Regions from separate parts of the Variovorax sp. 01T432 genome, predicted to be linked through region 4. Evidence: predicted binding sites of a transcription regulator. Region 4 holds the regulator's gene; each other region holds the start of a gene.
The links. Region 4 encodes FNR, which switches genes on or off when oxygen is low (the NO sensors DNR and NnrR bind a similar motif). Its sites were predicted from a motif close to TTGATNNNNATCAA; they were not measured.
Positions count from the first base shown of each region.

Region 1: a site for FNR is predicted at 1,886-1,899, ahead of AC1DNF_RS13970 (oleate hydratase). Genes of this name have one in related genera too.
Region 2: a site for FNR is predicted at 1,468-1,481, ahead of AC1DNF_RS10195 (phytoene desaturase family protein). Genes of this name have one in related genera too.
Region 3: a site for FNR is predicted at 2,007-2,020, ahead of AC1DNF_RS06440 (putative zinc-binding protein). Genes of this name have one in related genera too.

Region 1 covers NZ_JBFTPS010000015.1:56,037-59,230, forward strand. Annotated here, with positions in the region: gene guaB (IMP dehydrogenase) at 1-221, shown strand, start outside; gene guaA (glutamine-hydrolyzing GMP synthase) at 232-1,845, shown strand; gene AC1DNF_RS13970 (oleate hydratase) at 1,954-3,194, shown strand, end outside.
Region 2 covers NZ_JBFTPS010000009.1:154,956-158,149, forward strand. Annotated here, with positions in the region: gene AC1DNF_RS10195 (phytoene desaturase family protein) at 1-1,402, opposite strand, end outside; gene AC1DNF_RS10200 (malonate--CoA ligase) at 1,539-3,092, opposite strand; gene AC1DNF_RS10205 (enoyl-CoA hydratase/isomerase family protein) at 3,100-3,194, opposite strand, start outside.
Region 3 covers NZ_JBFTPS010000005.1:292,756-295,949, reverse strand. Annotated here, with positions in the region: gene trhA (PAQR family membrane homeostasis protein TrhA) at 1-612, opposite strand, end outside; gene AC1DNF_RS06445 (acyltransferase) at 625-1,530, opposite strand; gene AC1DNF_RS06440 (putative zinc-binding protein) at 1,556-1,942, opposite strand; gene AC1DNF_RS06435 (adenosylcobalamin-dependent ribonucleoside-diphosphate reductase) at 2,056-3,194, opposite strand, start outside.
Region 4 covers NZ_JBFTPS010000084.1:10,987-14,180, reverse strand. Annotated here, with positions in the region: gene ccoG (cytochrome c oxidase accessory protein CcoG) at 1-1,105, shown strand, start outside; gene AC1DNF_RS33665 (FixH family protein) at 1,124-1,390, shown strand; gene fnr (fumarate/nitrate reduction transcriptional regulator Fnr) at 1,398-2,138, opposite strand; gene hemN (oxygen-independent coproporphyrinogen III oxidase) at 2,236-3,194, shown strand, end outside.

The sequences.
Region 1 (3,194 bases), on a different contig from region 4:
AGGGCATCGAAGGCCGCGTGCCGTACAAGGGCTCGATGGTCTCCATCATCTACCAGATGGCCGGCGGCCTGCGCGCCAGCATGGGCTACTGCGGCTGCGCCACCATCGAGGACATGAAGAACAAGGCCGAGTTCGTCGAGATCACCACGGCCGGCATCCGCGAGAGCCACGTGCACGACGTGCAGATCACCAAGGAAGCGCCGAACTACCGCGCGGAGTGATCGGCATCTCATGCAACATCAAAAGATCCTGATTCTCGATTTCGGCTCGCAAGTCACCCAACTGATCGCGCGGCGCGTGCGTGAGGCGCATGTGCTCTCCGAGGTCCATCCCTGCGATGTCACCGACGAGTGGGTGCGCGAGTACGCCAAGGACGGCAGCCTCAAGGGCGTCATCCTGTCCGGCAGCCACGCGAGCGTGTACGAAGAGACGACGGACAAGGCCCCGCAGGCCGTGTTCGAGCTCGGCGTGCCGGTGCTGGGCATCTGCTACGGCATGCAGACCATGGCGCACCAGCTGGGCGGCAAGGTCGAAGGCGGCCACAAGCGCGAGTTCGGCTTCGCGGCGGTGCGGGCGCGCGGCCACACCGAGCTGCTGCGGGACATCGCCGATTTCACGACCGATGACGGCCACGGCATGCTCAATGTCTGGATGAGCCACGGCGACAAGGTCACCGAGCTGCCTCCGGGCTTCAAGCTGATGGCCTCCACCGAGAGTTGCCCGATCGCCGGCATGGCCGACGAGCACCGGCGCTTCTACGCGGTGCAGTTCCACCCCGAAGTCACGCACACGCAGCAGGGCAAGGCGATTCTCGAGCGCTTCGTGCTGGGCATCTGCGGCGTCAGGCCCGACTGGGTGATGCGCGACCACGTTGCCGAAGCCGTCGAGGCGATCCGCCGGCAGGTGGGCGACGAGGAGGTCATTCTCGGCCTGTCGGGCGGTGTCGATTCATCGGTGGCCGCCGCGCTGATCCACCGCGCGATCGGTGACCAGCTCACCTGCGTGTTCGTCGATCACGGGCTGCTGCGCCTGAACGAAGGCGACATGGTGATGGACATGTTCGTCGGCCAACTGCACGCGAAGGTGATTCGTGTCGATGCGAGCGAATTGTTCCTCGGCAAACTGGCGGGCGTGAGCGACCCGGAAGCCAAGCGCAAGATCATCGGCGGCGAGTTCGTCACCGTGTTCAAGCAGGAGGCGGCCAAGCTGACCAGCGCCGGCGCCAAGGGTGCCAAGTGGCTCGCCCAGGGCACCATCTACCCCGACGTGATCGAGTCCGGCGGCGCGAAGAGCAAGAAGGCCGTCACCATCAAGAGCCACCACAACGTCGGCGGCTTGCCGGAGCAGCTGGGCCTGAAGTTGCTCGAACCCTTGCGCGACCTGTTCAAGGACGAAGTCCGCGAACTCGGCGTGGCGCTCGGCCTGCCGCCCGAGATGGTGTACCGCCATCCCTTCCCGGGCCCGGGCCTGGGGGTGCGCATCCTGGGCGAAGTGAAGAAGGAATACGCCGACCTGCTGCGCCGCGCCGATGCGATCTTCATCGAGGAGCTGCGCAACTTCAAGGACGACGCGACCGGCAAGAACTGGTACGAACTCACCAGCCAGGCCTTCGCCGTCTTCCTGCCGGTCAAGAGCGTGGGCGTGATGGGCGACGGCCGCACCTACGACTACGTCGTGGCGCTGCGCGCGGTGCAGACCAGCGACTTCATGACGGCGGACTGGGCCGAGTTGCCCTATGCGCTGCTCAAGAAGGTGTCGGGGCGGATCATCAACGAGGTGCGCGGGATCAACCGCGTGACCTACGACGTGAGCAGCAAGCCGCCGGCGACGATCGAGTGGGAGTGAGCTGAATCCCGGCGGCCCCGATCCGGTCGCCACTGAACGCTTGATCTGCATCAATGCCACGCGCGCCGGCGTGGTTAGAGTCGCGGCTCGCAACAGGAGTGCAAGCCGATGTCGAAGCCCGATCGAAGCACCGTCAAGGCCCATCTCATCGGCGGCGGCATCGCCTCGCTCGCCGCCGCGGCCATCCTCATTCGTGATGGGGATCTTCCGGGCCGCAACATCAGCATCTACGAAGAACTCGACCGGTTGGGCGGTAGCCTGGATGGCTCCGGAGACGCCGAGAAGGGCTACATGGTCCGCGGCGGCCGGATGATCGAGAGCAAGTACCTCTGCACCTACGATCTGTTCTCCTCGGTGCCGGCGCTCGATGGCAGGCAGACCGTCACGCAGGAAATCTTTCAGTGGAACGAGCTCATCAAGACGGGTTCGAAATCGCGGCTCGTGCGCGGCGGCCGGAGGATCGATGCGCCTGAATTCGGCCTGAGCGAGATGCACATTCTCATCATCGAGAAGCTTGCGATCGAGCCCGAAGCCCTGCTCGGTGCGAGCCGGATCTCCGACCACTTCGACGCGGCCTTCTTCAGTACCGACTTCTGGTTCATGTGGTGCACGACCCTTGCCTTCCAGCCGTGGCACAGTGCGATCGAGCTCAAGCGCTACCTCGTGCGCTTCACCCACATGGTGGCCGGCTTCAATGAGCTGCACGGCATCATGCGCACGGTCTACAACCAGTACGACTCGCTGGTCCTGCCGCTGCGGAAGTGGCTGGAAGAGCGCGGCGTCGAGTTCCGTCTGGGCACCCGGGTGACGGATATCCGCTTCGTCGAACGGGCGGGCGGGACCTTCGTCGAAGCCATCGCCCATGACCGGCAAGGCGAGCAAGGCGAAGTGGCCGTCGGCGCCCGGGATGTCGTCATCGCCACGCTGGGTTCGATGACCGAGGGCGCCTCGATCGGCGGCATGGATGCGGCGCCGGTACTCCATGACAAGCGCGAGGGCGGCGCCTGGAGCTTGTGGGAGAAGATCGCCACGGGCCGGCCCGCGCTCGGCCGGCCGGGCGCCTTCGCCGACCATGTCGACGATTCCAAGTGGCTGTCCTTCACGACGACGCTCAAGGATCCGGCGCTCTTCACGATGGTGCGCGACTTCACGGGCAACGTGCCCGGCGAAGGCGGCCTCATCACCTTCACCGATTCGAACTGGCTGCTGTCGATCGTGCTGCCGCACCAGCCCCATTTCATCGGGCAGCCCGACGACGTCCAGGCGCTCTGGGGCTACGGCCTGTTCATCGACAAGCCGGGCAACCATGTGAACAAGCCGATGGCCGCCTGCACCGGCCGCGAGCTGAT
Region 2 (3,194 bases), on a different contig from region 4:
GCGTGCGCACGTGAAGCGCCGGGCTGGTGAGGCGATCGGCGCTCATCTCGATGCCGTACATCGCGCCCTGCTGCGCGCGGACATAGTGCTGCTGCGTGACGGGCGTGGCCAGTTCATGGAAGCGCAGCATGGGCTGCAGGGCCGGGAAGTGGCGAGCGAACTGGCGCAGCAGCCGCTGCTCGATGGCGGCCTTGAATTCGCGGTAGTTCTGGGGGCGCTCGGCCTGCGCCGCGCCGAGCCACGGGGCGAAGATGTCGGCAGCCAGCACCGCGACGACCTCGGCCGTCGGCTTGCCGCGGTATTCGGGGTCCTTCAGGGAGGGGAAGGTCACGAACAGCGCTGGCGCATCCTCCTCGCCCGGCCGCGTCCAGACCGCTTCGATGTCCTCGCTGTCGTAGATCCAGTGATTGGCGGTGCCGGCGCCGGCCGCCGCGATGTCGCCCTCCAGTCCCAGGTACAGGCAGACACAGGAGAGTCCCGGGTGCAGGCCGCGCACGGTGTCCTGCCAGGCGGCGGCATCGCCGGGCGCAAGACAGGCCACGGTGTTCGCCACGCCCATGGCCGAGACGACGACGGGGGACTCCTCGCGCACCGGCCGCCCGTGCGACAGGTACTCGACGCCACGAACCCGACCGCCCCCGGAAACGATGTGCCTGACGTCGCACCCGAGTCGCAGCTCTCCGCCCGCGGCCTCGATCGCCGGCACCAGGGTGGCCGCGAACCGGCCCGGGCCGCCCACCGGGTACCACGCGCCGGCATCGTAAGACCCTGTGACCAGGGCATGCTCCAGGAACGGAGCCTGCGCCGGCGGCGCACCGTAGTCGGCCCAGCGCGCTCCCAGCACCGCGCGCAACTTGCGGTCGCGGATGTGCGCCAGCTCTTCCGCCAGGGTCCGGCGCGCCCAGCGCTCGGCCGCGGTTCCATGCCATTGACGCACGGCCCAGCCCAGCAGCGCGGGAGCGGCATGCAGGGCGAACACCGTGAAGGCACTGCCGCGCGCTTCGTCGCAGGCCTCGAACCACGCGAGCACGTTCTCGCGCTCCCCGGGGAAATGCGCCAGCAGCGCGTCGCGATAGGCGCTTTCCGGATGCGGGATGCCGAATTCGAAGCCCGGGAGGCGGATGACGTCGTAGGGGTTGGCACAGGGGCTGAACCGCAGGGCCCCACCGGTGAGCCAGGCCAGCAGCCGCCCGAACTGCCCTCCCGGACCGGGATCGGGGCCGACACCGCCGATGTAGTGCACGCCCGGGGCGAATTCCCAGTCGCCGCGCCGGAAGGTCTGGGTCAGCCCGCCGGGGACGCCGTGCTGCTCCAGGACCAGGACACGGCGCCCGCGCCTGGCCAATTCGGCGGCGGCGGCCAGCCCGCCGATGCCCGACCCGATCACGATGCTGTCCCACATGCCCGTCTCCCGGCTTGGCCTCTGCGGCCGTGCGTGAACGATAACGAGGCGGGCCGCGGCGGCGATTGACGCAGCTCAATCGCGGGGAACGGACGCTCCAATTCGAGCAGAGGCAAGGTCCGGTGCGACGGGGTGTCTAGGAGGCCGTGAACAAGCCCTTGTACTGCTCGCGCAGCAGCGCCTTCTGCACCTTCCCCATGGCGTTGCGCGGCAGCTCGGGCACGACGAAGCATCGCTTGGGGATCTTGAAGTTGGCGAGCTTGCTCTTGAGCTCGGCGATGATCGCGTCGCCGTCGAGCGACGCGCCGGCCTTCGCGGTCACGACCGCGACGCCGACCTCGCCGAAGTCGGCATGCGGCACGCCGACGACCGCGCTTTCGGCCACGCCGGCCATTTCGTTGATGAAGCCCTCGATCTCGGCCGGATAGACGTTGAATCCGCCGCTGATGATCATGTCCTTGCTGCGCCCGACGATGGTGACGTAGCCCAGCCGGTCGATCGAGCCCACGTCGCCCGTCTTGAAGTAGCCGTCGGCCGTGAACTCTTCCTTCGTCTTCTTCGGCATGCGCCAGTAGCCCACGAACACGTTCGGGCCGCTCACCTGGATGTGGCCGACCTCGCCGGGCTGGCAAGGCTCACCCGCGTCATTGCAGACGCGCAGCCGCACGCCCGGCAGCGGAAAGCCCACCGTGCCGCCCCGGCGCTGGCCCTGCACGGCGCTGTAGGGGTTGGAGGTGAGCATGGCCGTCTCGCTCATGCCGTAGCGCTCGAGAATGGTGTGGCCGGTGCGTTCCCGCCACTCATTGAAGGTCTCGATCAGCAGCGGCGCCGAGCCGGCGACGAACAGGCGCATGCCGCTGCAGGCGTCGCGCGTCAGGCCGGGCTCGGCCAGCATGCGCACGTAGAGCGTGGGCACGCCCATGAACACGGTCGCATCGGGCAGGCGCGCGACCACCCGCTTGGCATCGAACCTGTTGAACCAGATCATCCGGCTGCCGCTGATCAACGCCCCATGAATCGCGACGAAGAGCCCGTGCACGTGAAAGATCGGCAGCGCATGGATCAGCACGTCGCCGCCGCGCTCCGCGGTTCGCCAGCCCCAGTAGTCCTTCAGCACCTGGGCGTTGGACAGCAGGTTGCGGTGCGTGAGCATCGCGCCCTTGCTGCGGCCGGTGGTCCCGCTGGTGTAGAGGATGGCGGCGAGGTCGTCGCCCGTCTTCTGCGCGACGGTGTGGCGGTCGCTGCATCGGGCGGCCATGGCGAGCAGCGTGCCGGTGCGGTTGTCGTCGAGCGTGAAGACGTGCCGCGTGCCCGCCGCGGCGGCAATGGGCGCCACCCACGCGGCGTTGGCACTGCTGCAGACCACCACCGCCGGCTCGGCATTGCCGATGAAGTACTCGATCTCGGCGCCGCGGTAGGCGGTGTTGAGCGGAAGGAACACATAGCCGGCGCGCAGGGTCGCGAGATACAGGATCATGGCCTCGACCGACTTCTCCACCTGCACCGCGACGCGTGCGCCCTTCTCCAGGCCGAGGCTGTCGAGCAGGTTGGCCATCATCGCGCTCGCGCGCTCCAGGTCCTCCCACGAGTAGTACAGACCGTCGTCGGTCTCGACGGCGATGCTCTCCAGGTGGGAGGGAAAAGCCGCGCGCAGCGCGGCGAAGAGATTGGCGTTGGTGGTGACGGTCATGGTTGTCTCAGAAGACGGGCGCGCGCTTGGAGATGAAGGCATCGATGCCTTCGCGATGTTCGCGAGTGTCGGCGTAGTCGTAGGCCGACGGCAGCAGCGACG
Region 3 (3,194 bases), on a different contig from region 4:
CACGTAGCGCAGTACGGTGAAGAAGTGGCAGCCGCTGCCCGCCAGCACGCACAGGTGCCACAAGCCGTGGCCATGGCGCAGCCGGTGATCGGTGGCGTAGAAGGCGATGCCCGCCGTGTAGCAGATGCCGCCCGCGGCAAGCCAGGCAAAGCCCGCCGGCGTGAGCGCTCGCCAGAGCGGCGAGACCGCCGCCAGCGCGAGCCAGCCCATCAGCAGGTAGATCACGAGGGAGAGCACACGCGCGCCCCTGCCCAGCCACAGCTCCTGCACGATGCCGACCACCGCCAGGCCCCACACGGTACCCAGCAGCGACCAGCCCCAGGGGCCCCGCAACGACACCAGCGCAAAGGGCGTGTAGGTGCCGGCGATCAGCAGGTAGATGGTGCAGTGGTCGAACTTGCGCAGGACATCCTTGGCCCTGCCCTTGAGGCTGTGGTAGAGCGTGGAGGCGAGGTAGAGCGCGACCAGCATCGCGCCGTAGATGCTGAAGCCCATCACCTTCCATGGATCGCCCGCGCCACTGGCCCGGATCACCAGCCATGCGGCGCCGGCCGATGCCAGCCCGGCGCCCACGAGGTGGGTGATGCTGTTGAATCGTTCGCCCTGGTACACGCGGTTCGCTGTCTATCCGCGCGCGGCGTGGGCTTCGCCGAGCAGCCGATGGATCAGCTGGTCCTTGGCCGCCCATTGGGAGTCGATCCACGCGCGAATGCGCTCCCGGTGGGCCTTGTCGCTCAGCAGATCGCCACCCAGGACGCCGGGCGGAATGGCGCGCTTGCGCACATCGACCGTCACCGCCTGCACCCGGCCGCACAGCAGGTCCCAGAAGGTGGGCGTGCCCCGTGGATAGACGATGGTCACGTCGAGCATCGCCTCGAACTGCTCGCCCATGGTGGCCAGCGCCACGCCGAGGCCCCCGATCTTCGGTTCGAGCAGGTGGCGGTAGCGGCTGTTCTGCGAGGCGTGCTTGCCGGCGGTGAAGCGCGTGCCTTCGACGAAATTGATGACCGCGGTGGGCACGCGCTTGAATTTTTCACAGGCCTCGCGCGTGCTGGCCAGGTCGCCGCGCCGCGCGCCGCGGCCGACACCGCGCTTCATGAAGGGGAAGTCGAGCGCCCACCAGGCCAATCCGATCACGGGCACCCAGAGGAGTTCGCGCTTGAGGAAGAACTTGAGGAAGGGGACGCGTCCGTGCAGCGCACGCTGCAGCACCAGGATGTCGACCCAGCTCTGATGGTTGCACGAGACCAGGTACCAACCGCGCGGGTTCAGTCCCTTGACCCCGTGGATCTGCCACGGTGTCGGGCAGGCGGAGGCGATCCAGGCGTTGTTCACCGACACCCAGGCCGCCGCCAGCGCGTTCAGGATCCGGTCGCAGGCGGCGCGGACGCGCTCGATGGGGACGAGCAGCTTGACCAGCGCCGGGAGCACCAGCAGCAAGGAGACCACCAGCGTATTCAGCCCGAGCAGGAGCCCGACGGGGACGCCGCGCAGGACGTCGACGAAGGCGGTGGACACGGGGGACTTCATGGATGATCCTGGCGCTGCATTGGCGCTAGCCGGCGGGAAGCAGGGGCAAGGCGGCCAGGTCGTGCTCGACCTTGCGCAGCACCTCAAGCGCCTGCGTCGCGTCGAAGTCTTCGTGCTGGCGCTTGCGTACGCCGAACTGGTGCAACTGGTAGTGCCGCCAGGGTGTGATGCCGTGCCGCGCGAGGCTGTTCTTCACGCAGTTCAGCGGACATCCGTCGAGCGCAACGATGGGCCTGCCGCTCCGCGCGATACGCAGGAGGTGGGGAACATCCCCGCCCACGCCGGCGATGCATGACATCTCGGCATCGCCCTGGCGGTCGAGGCGCACGGCGACGTAATTGGCCAGCTGCGCGGCGCTGGAACAGCCGGAGCAGGAATAGACGAGGGGTTTGGGCGAATGTTCAGGCGACATGGCTCGGCAGGGTGACCCCGTGAGGTGATTGACGCGACCTTAGGCCGGATCGCGTCCCCCTGCCGTGATCCATATCAAGGTCCGCTGTCGCCCCGCGCGCCGGGGCCGCGAACTCATCCACAGCTTCCGATGTGCCCGCAGGCCGTGCAGAAGTCGCAGCCATCCTTGCGGATCATGGCGTGAGCGCCGCACTCGGGACACTTGGCGCCCGACAGCGATGTCGGCGCGACAGCGGCCGCAGCCGGTGCCTCCGGTTCCGGCTGCGCGCCGGCCGGGCCCGTGCGCCTGGCAATCAGGTTCTGCGCCGCGTAGGCGATCGCGCTCACTTCGGAGTCGTGCCACAGCGGCACCCGGCTGCCGTCGCTCTTGACGTAGTGTCCCAGGCGCACCGGCCCGCGGTCCCAGGCGACCTTGCGCATGTCGGCCAGCGCGCGTTCGAGGAAGCCACCGCGCGCTGCGAGCGACAGCAGCCGCATGCTCGCGGTGATCCATTGCTGCGATTCGCCGCTCTGGCCCACGGGCATGAAGAACTCGATGGCCCGCTCGCGTCCGTCGGCCAGCGGCAGGAAGGACACGACCAGATAGAGCGTCTGGCGGCCTTGCTGGGTCCAGTATTCGATCTTCTCCGCGACCGCGCCGAGCGCGCCGGTCGGGCGGCTCTGGATCATCGCGCGCATGGGGTCCGGCGCCGAAGCCTCGGCGGGCGCGACGTCCAGCACCGAGCCGAGGATGGTGTTGGGCCGGTAGGTGGCGATGCCCTTCAGCCCGGCATGCCAGGCCTGCAGGTAGAGCCCCTTGAAATCATCGTAGGGAAAGTCGGCCGGCACGTTCACCGTCTTGGAGATGGCGGTGTCGACGAAGGGCTGCACGGCCTCCATCATCGCCAGGTGGCCGGAGGCGGGCATGGACAGGGCGGAGACGAAATAGTCCGGCAACCGTTCGACGTCCCCGCCCAGGAAGCGGTAGAGCCGCCAGGCGTGGTCCTCGACATCGTAGGCGCTGGTGCTGCCGTCGGCTTCGCGCTTCTTCCTGCGGTAGGTCCATGCGAAGGCAGGTTCGATGCCGTTCGACGCGTTGTCGGCGAAGGCCAGGCTCACGGTGCCGGTCGGCGCGATCGAGACCAGGTGGCTGTTGCGGATGCCGTGCGCGCGGATCTGCGCCTGCAACTCCGGCTCCAGACGGCTGGCGAAAGTACCCGGCGAGAGATAGAGCCCGGCATCGAAGAGCGGAAAGGGCCCCTTCTCGCGCGCCA
Region 4 (3,194 bases):
CGTGGCCGGACGCCTGTGGTGCGGCTATGCCTGCCCGCAGACGGTCTACACCGAGATCTTCATGTGGGTCGAGCAGAAGATCGAAGGCAGCCGCATCGCTCGCATGCGGCTGGACGAGGGGGAATTCTCGGTGGAGAAGCTGGTCAAGAAGTGGTTCAAGCATCTGGTGTGGCTGGGCATCGCGATGTGGACCGGCTTCACCTTCGTCGGCTACTTCACGCCGATCCGCGATCTGGGCATGGAATTCCTGCAGACGCGCATGGGTTCCTGGGAAGTCTTCTGGGTCTTCTTCTACGGCTTCGCCACCTACGGCAATGCGGGCTTCATGCGCGAGCAGGTCTGCAAGTACATGTGCCCCTATGCCCGCTTCCAGAGCGCCATGTTCGACCGCGACACGCTGATCGTCAGCTACGACGCCGAGCGCGGCGAACCTCGCGGTGTCCACGCCAAGGGCACCGACGCCCGGGCCCAGGGCCTGGGCGACTGCATCGACTGCGACCTGTGCGTGCAGGTCTGCCCGACCGGCATCGACATCCGCAAGGGGCTGCAGTATGAGTGCATCGGCTGCGGTCTTTGCGTCGACGCCTGCAACACGGTGATGGACAAGATGGCGACACCGCGCGGCCTGATCCGCTATGCCACGCAGAACGGCATGGCCGGCCACTGGACGCCCAGGCAGGTGCTGCGCCGCGTGCTGCGCCCGCGCGTGCTGATCTATACGAGCCTGCTGGCCGTGCTGTGCATCAGCCTGCTCACGAGCCTGGTGGTGCGCACGCCGCTCAAGGTGGACGTGGTGCGCGACCGCGGCTCGCTCGCCCGCATCGTCGAGGGCGGCGCGCTCGAGAACGTCTACCGGCTCCAGATCATGAATGCGACCGAGAAGCCGCAACGCTACAGCATCGAGGCCAGCGGCCTCCCGGGCCTGAACGTCTCGCCGGCCGGGCCGGTGGAGGTCGGTGCCGCCCAATCGCGCTGGGTCGCGGTGCGCCTGCAGCTGCCCTATGGCAGCACGCCGGCCGGTTCCCACAACGTGTATTTCGATGTGCGCTCGGCCGACGGCCGCGCGCGCGTGTCGGAGAAGGCCACCTTCATGGTGCCTCGCTGAGTCACAAAAGGAGAAGAGATGAAAGACGCAGAAGAATCACAGGCCAGGAGCGGACCCTGGTGGTCCTACCCACTGGTCTGGATGGTATTCGGCGGCCCCGCGGTCGTCGTCGTCGCCGGCCTCACGACGCTCTGGATTGCCGTGAAGATGCCCGATCCGGTGATCGCGGCGGACTACTACCGCCAGGGCATCGAGATCAACAAGACCCTGGCCGACAAGAAGCTGATGCCCGCCCTGGCCGGGCGCAACCACGCGGCGACGCCGGCGGCCGACCTGGCGCCCTGAGCGCCGCTCAGCAGTTCGCCGGATTGACGATGCGCTGCAAGGCGTCGGGGTCCACGATGCGCAGGTTGCGGTGCTGGACTTCGACGATGCCGTCCTCCGCGAACTTCGACATCGCGCGGCTCACGGTCTCGAGCTTGAGCCCGAGATAGCTGCCGATCTCCTCGCGCGTCATGCGCAGGACGAGTTCGGAGCGCGAGAATCCGCGCGCGTGCAGTCGCTGCACGAGGTTCAGCAGGAAGGCGGCCAGCCGCTCTTCGGCCCGCATGCTGCCCAGCAGCAGCATCACGCCGTGCTCGCGCACGATCTCGCGGCTCATGACCTGGTGCACATGGCGCTGCAGCGTGGGGACTTCGCGCGACAGCGTCTCGATGCGATCGAAGGGCATCACGCAGACCTCGGCGTCCTCCAGCGCGACGGCGTCGCAGCTGTGGCGGTCGTTGACGATGCCGTCCAGCCCGATGATCTCGCCGGCCATCTGGAAGCCCGTGACCTGGTCGCGCCCGTCCTCGCTGGTCACGCGGGTCTTGAAGACGCCGGTGCGGATCGCGTAGAGGGAGGTGAAGCGCTCGCCGTTGCGAAACAGGGTCTCGCGCCGCGCGACCTTGCGCCGCGTGGCGACGAGGTTGTCGATGCGCTGCAATTCGTCCGGGCTCAGGCCGCTCGGCATGCAGAGGTCGCGCAGGTTGCAGTTCGAGCAGGCGACCTTGATATGTTCGGTTTTCATTGACTTGGTCGTGGTTTGCGCGATTGTCCAAGCGCGCACCTGAGGGAGGATTGACGCACGTCAAGGATCGCGGGGCATGCCGGCGCCATAGTGGGCCATTTCCAGTGTCCAGAGCCTCTTCATGCTTCCAGCGCCAGTCATCGCCATTCCCGCGCCGTCCTCGCCGCTGCCGTCGCCCGCCATGCTGCGGCGCCTCGACGTGCCCGGCCCGCGCTATACCTCCTATCCCACCGCCGACCGCTTCGTGGAGGCGTTCACCGCGCAGGACTATGCCCACGCCCTGAGACTGCGCTGCACGGCCGGCGCGCGGGTCCGCCCGCTGTCGGTTTATGTGCACATCCCGTTCTGCGAGTCGCTCTGCTACTACTGCGGCTGCAACAAGATCGTGACCCGCCAGCGCGGCAAGGCGCGCGAGTACCTGAACTACCTCGCGCGCGAAGTGGAGCTTCAGGTGGAGCAGCTCGGCCGGGGCGCCGTCGTCAGCCAGCTGCACCTGGGGGGCGGCACGCCGACTTTCCTGGAAGACGCGGAGCTGCGCGAGCTCATGGCGCTTCTTCGGTCCGCCTTCACGCTGTCGCCGGAGGGCGAGTACGCGATCGAGATCGATCCGCGCACCGTGGACGCCGATCGCCTCGCGGTGCTGGCGGAGCTTGGATTCAACCGCCTGAGTTTCGGCGTGCAGGATTTCGATCCGGAGGTCCAGAAGGCCGTCCACCGCATCCAGCCCGCGCAGCAGGTGTTCGACCTGGTGGCGGCCTCCCGGCGGCTGGGCTTCTCCTCGATCAACGTCGATCTCATCTACGGACTGCCGCGCCAGAGCACGGCCTCCTTCGACCGCACGCTGGCGCAGATCTGCGAGTTGCGTCCGGACCGCATCGCGCTCTATGCCTACGCCCATCTGCCAGAGCGCTTCAAGCCGCAGCGGCGCATCGCGGCCGAAGACCTGCCGGAGGCGGCGGTGAAGCTCGGCATGCTCTCGCGCTCGATCGCGGCCTTCACGGCGGCCGGCTATGTCTACATCGGCATGGACCACTTCGCGCTGCCCGACGACCCGCTCGCCGTCGCCAAGCGGCAGGGCCG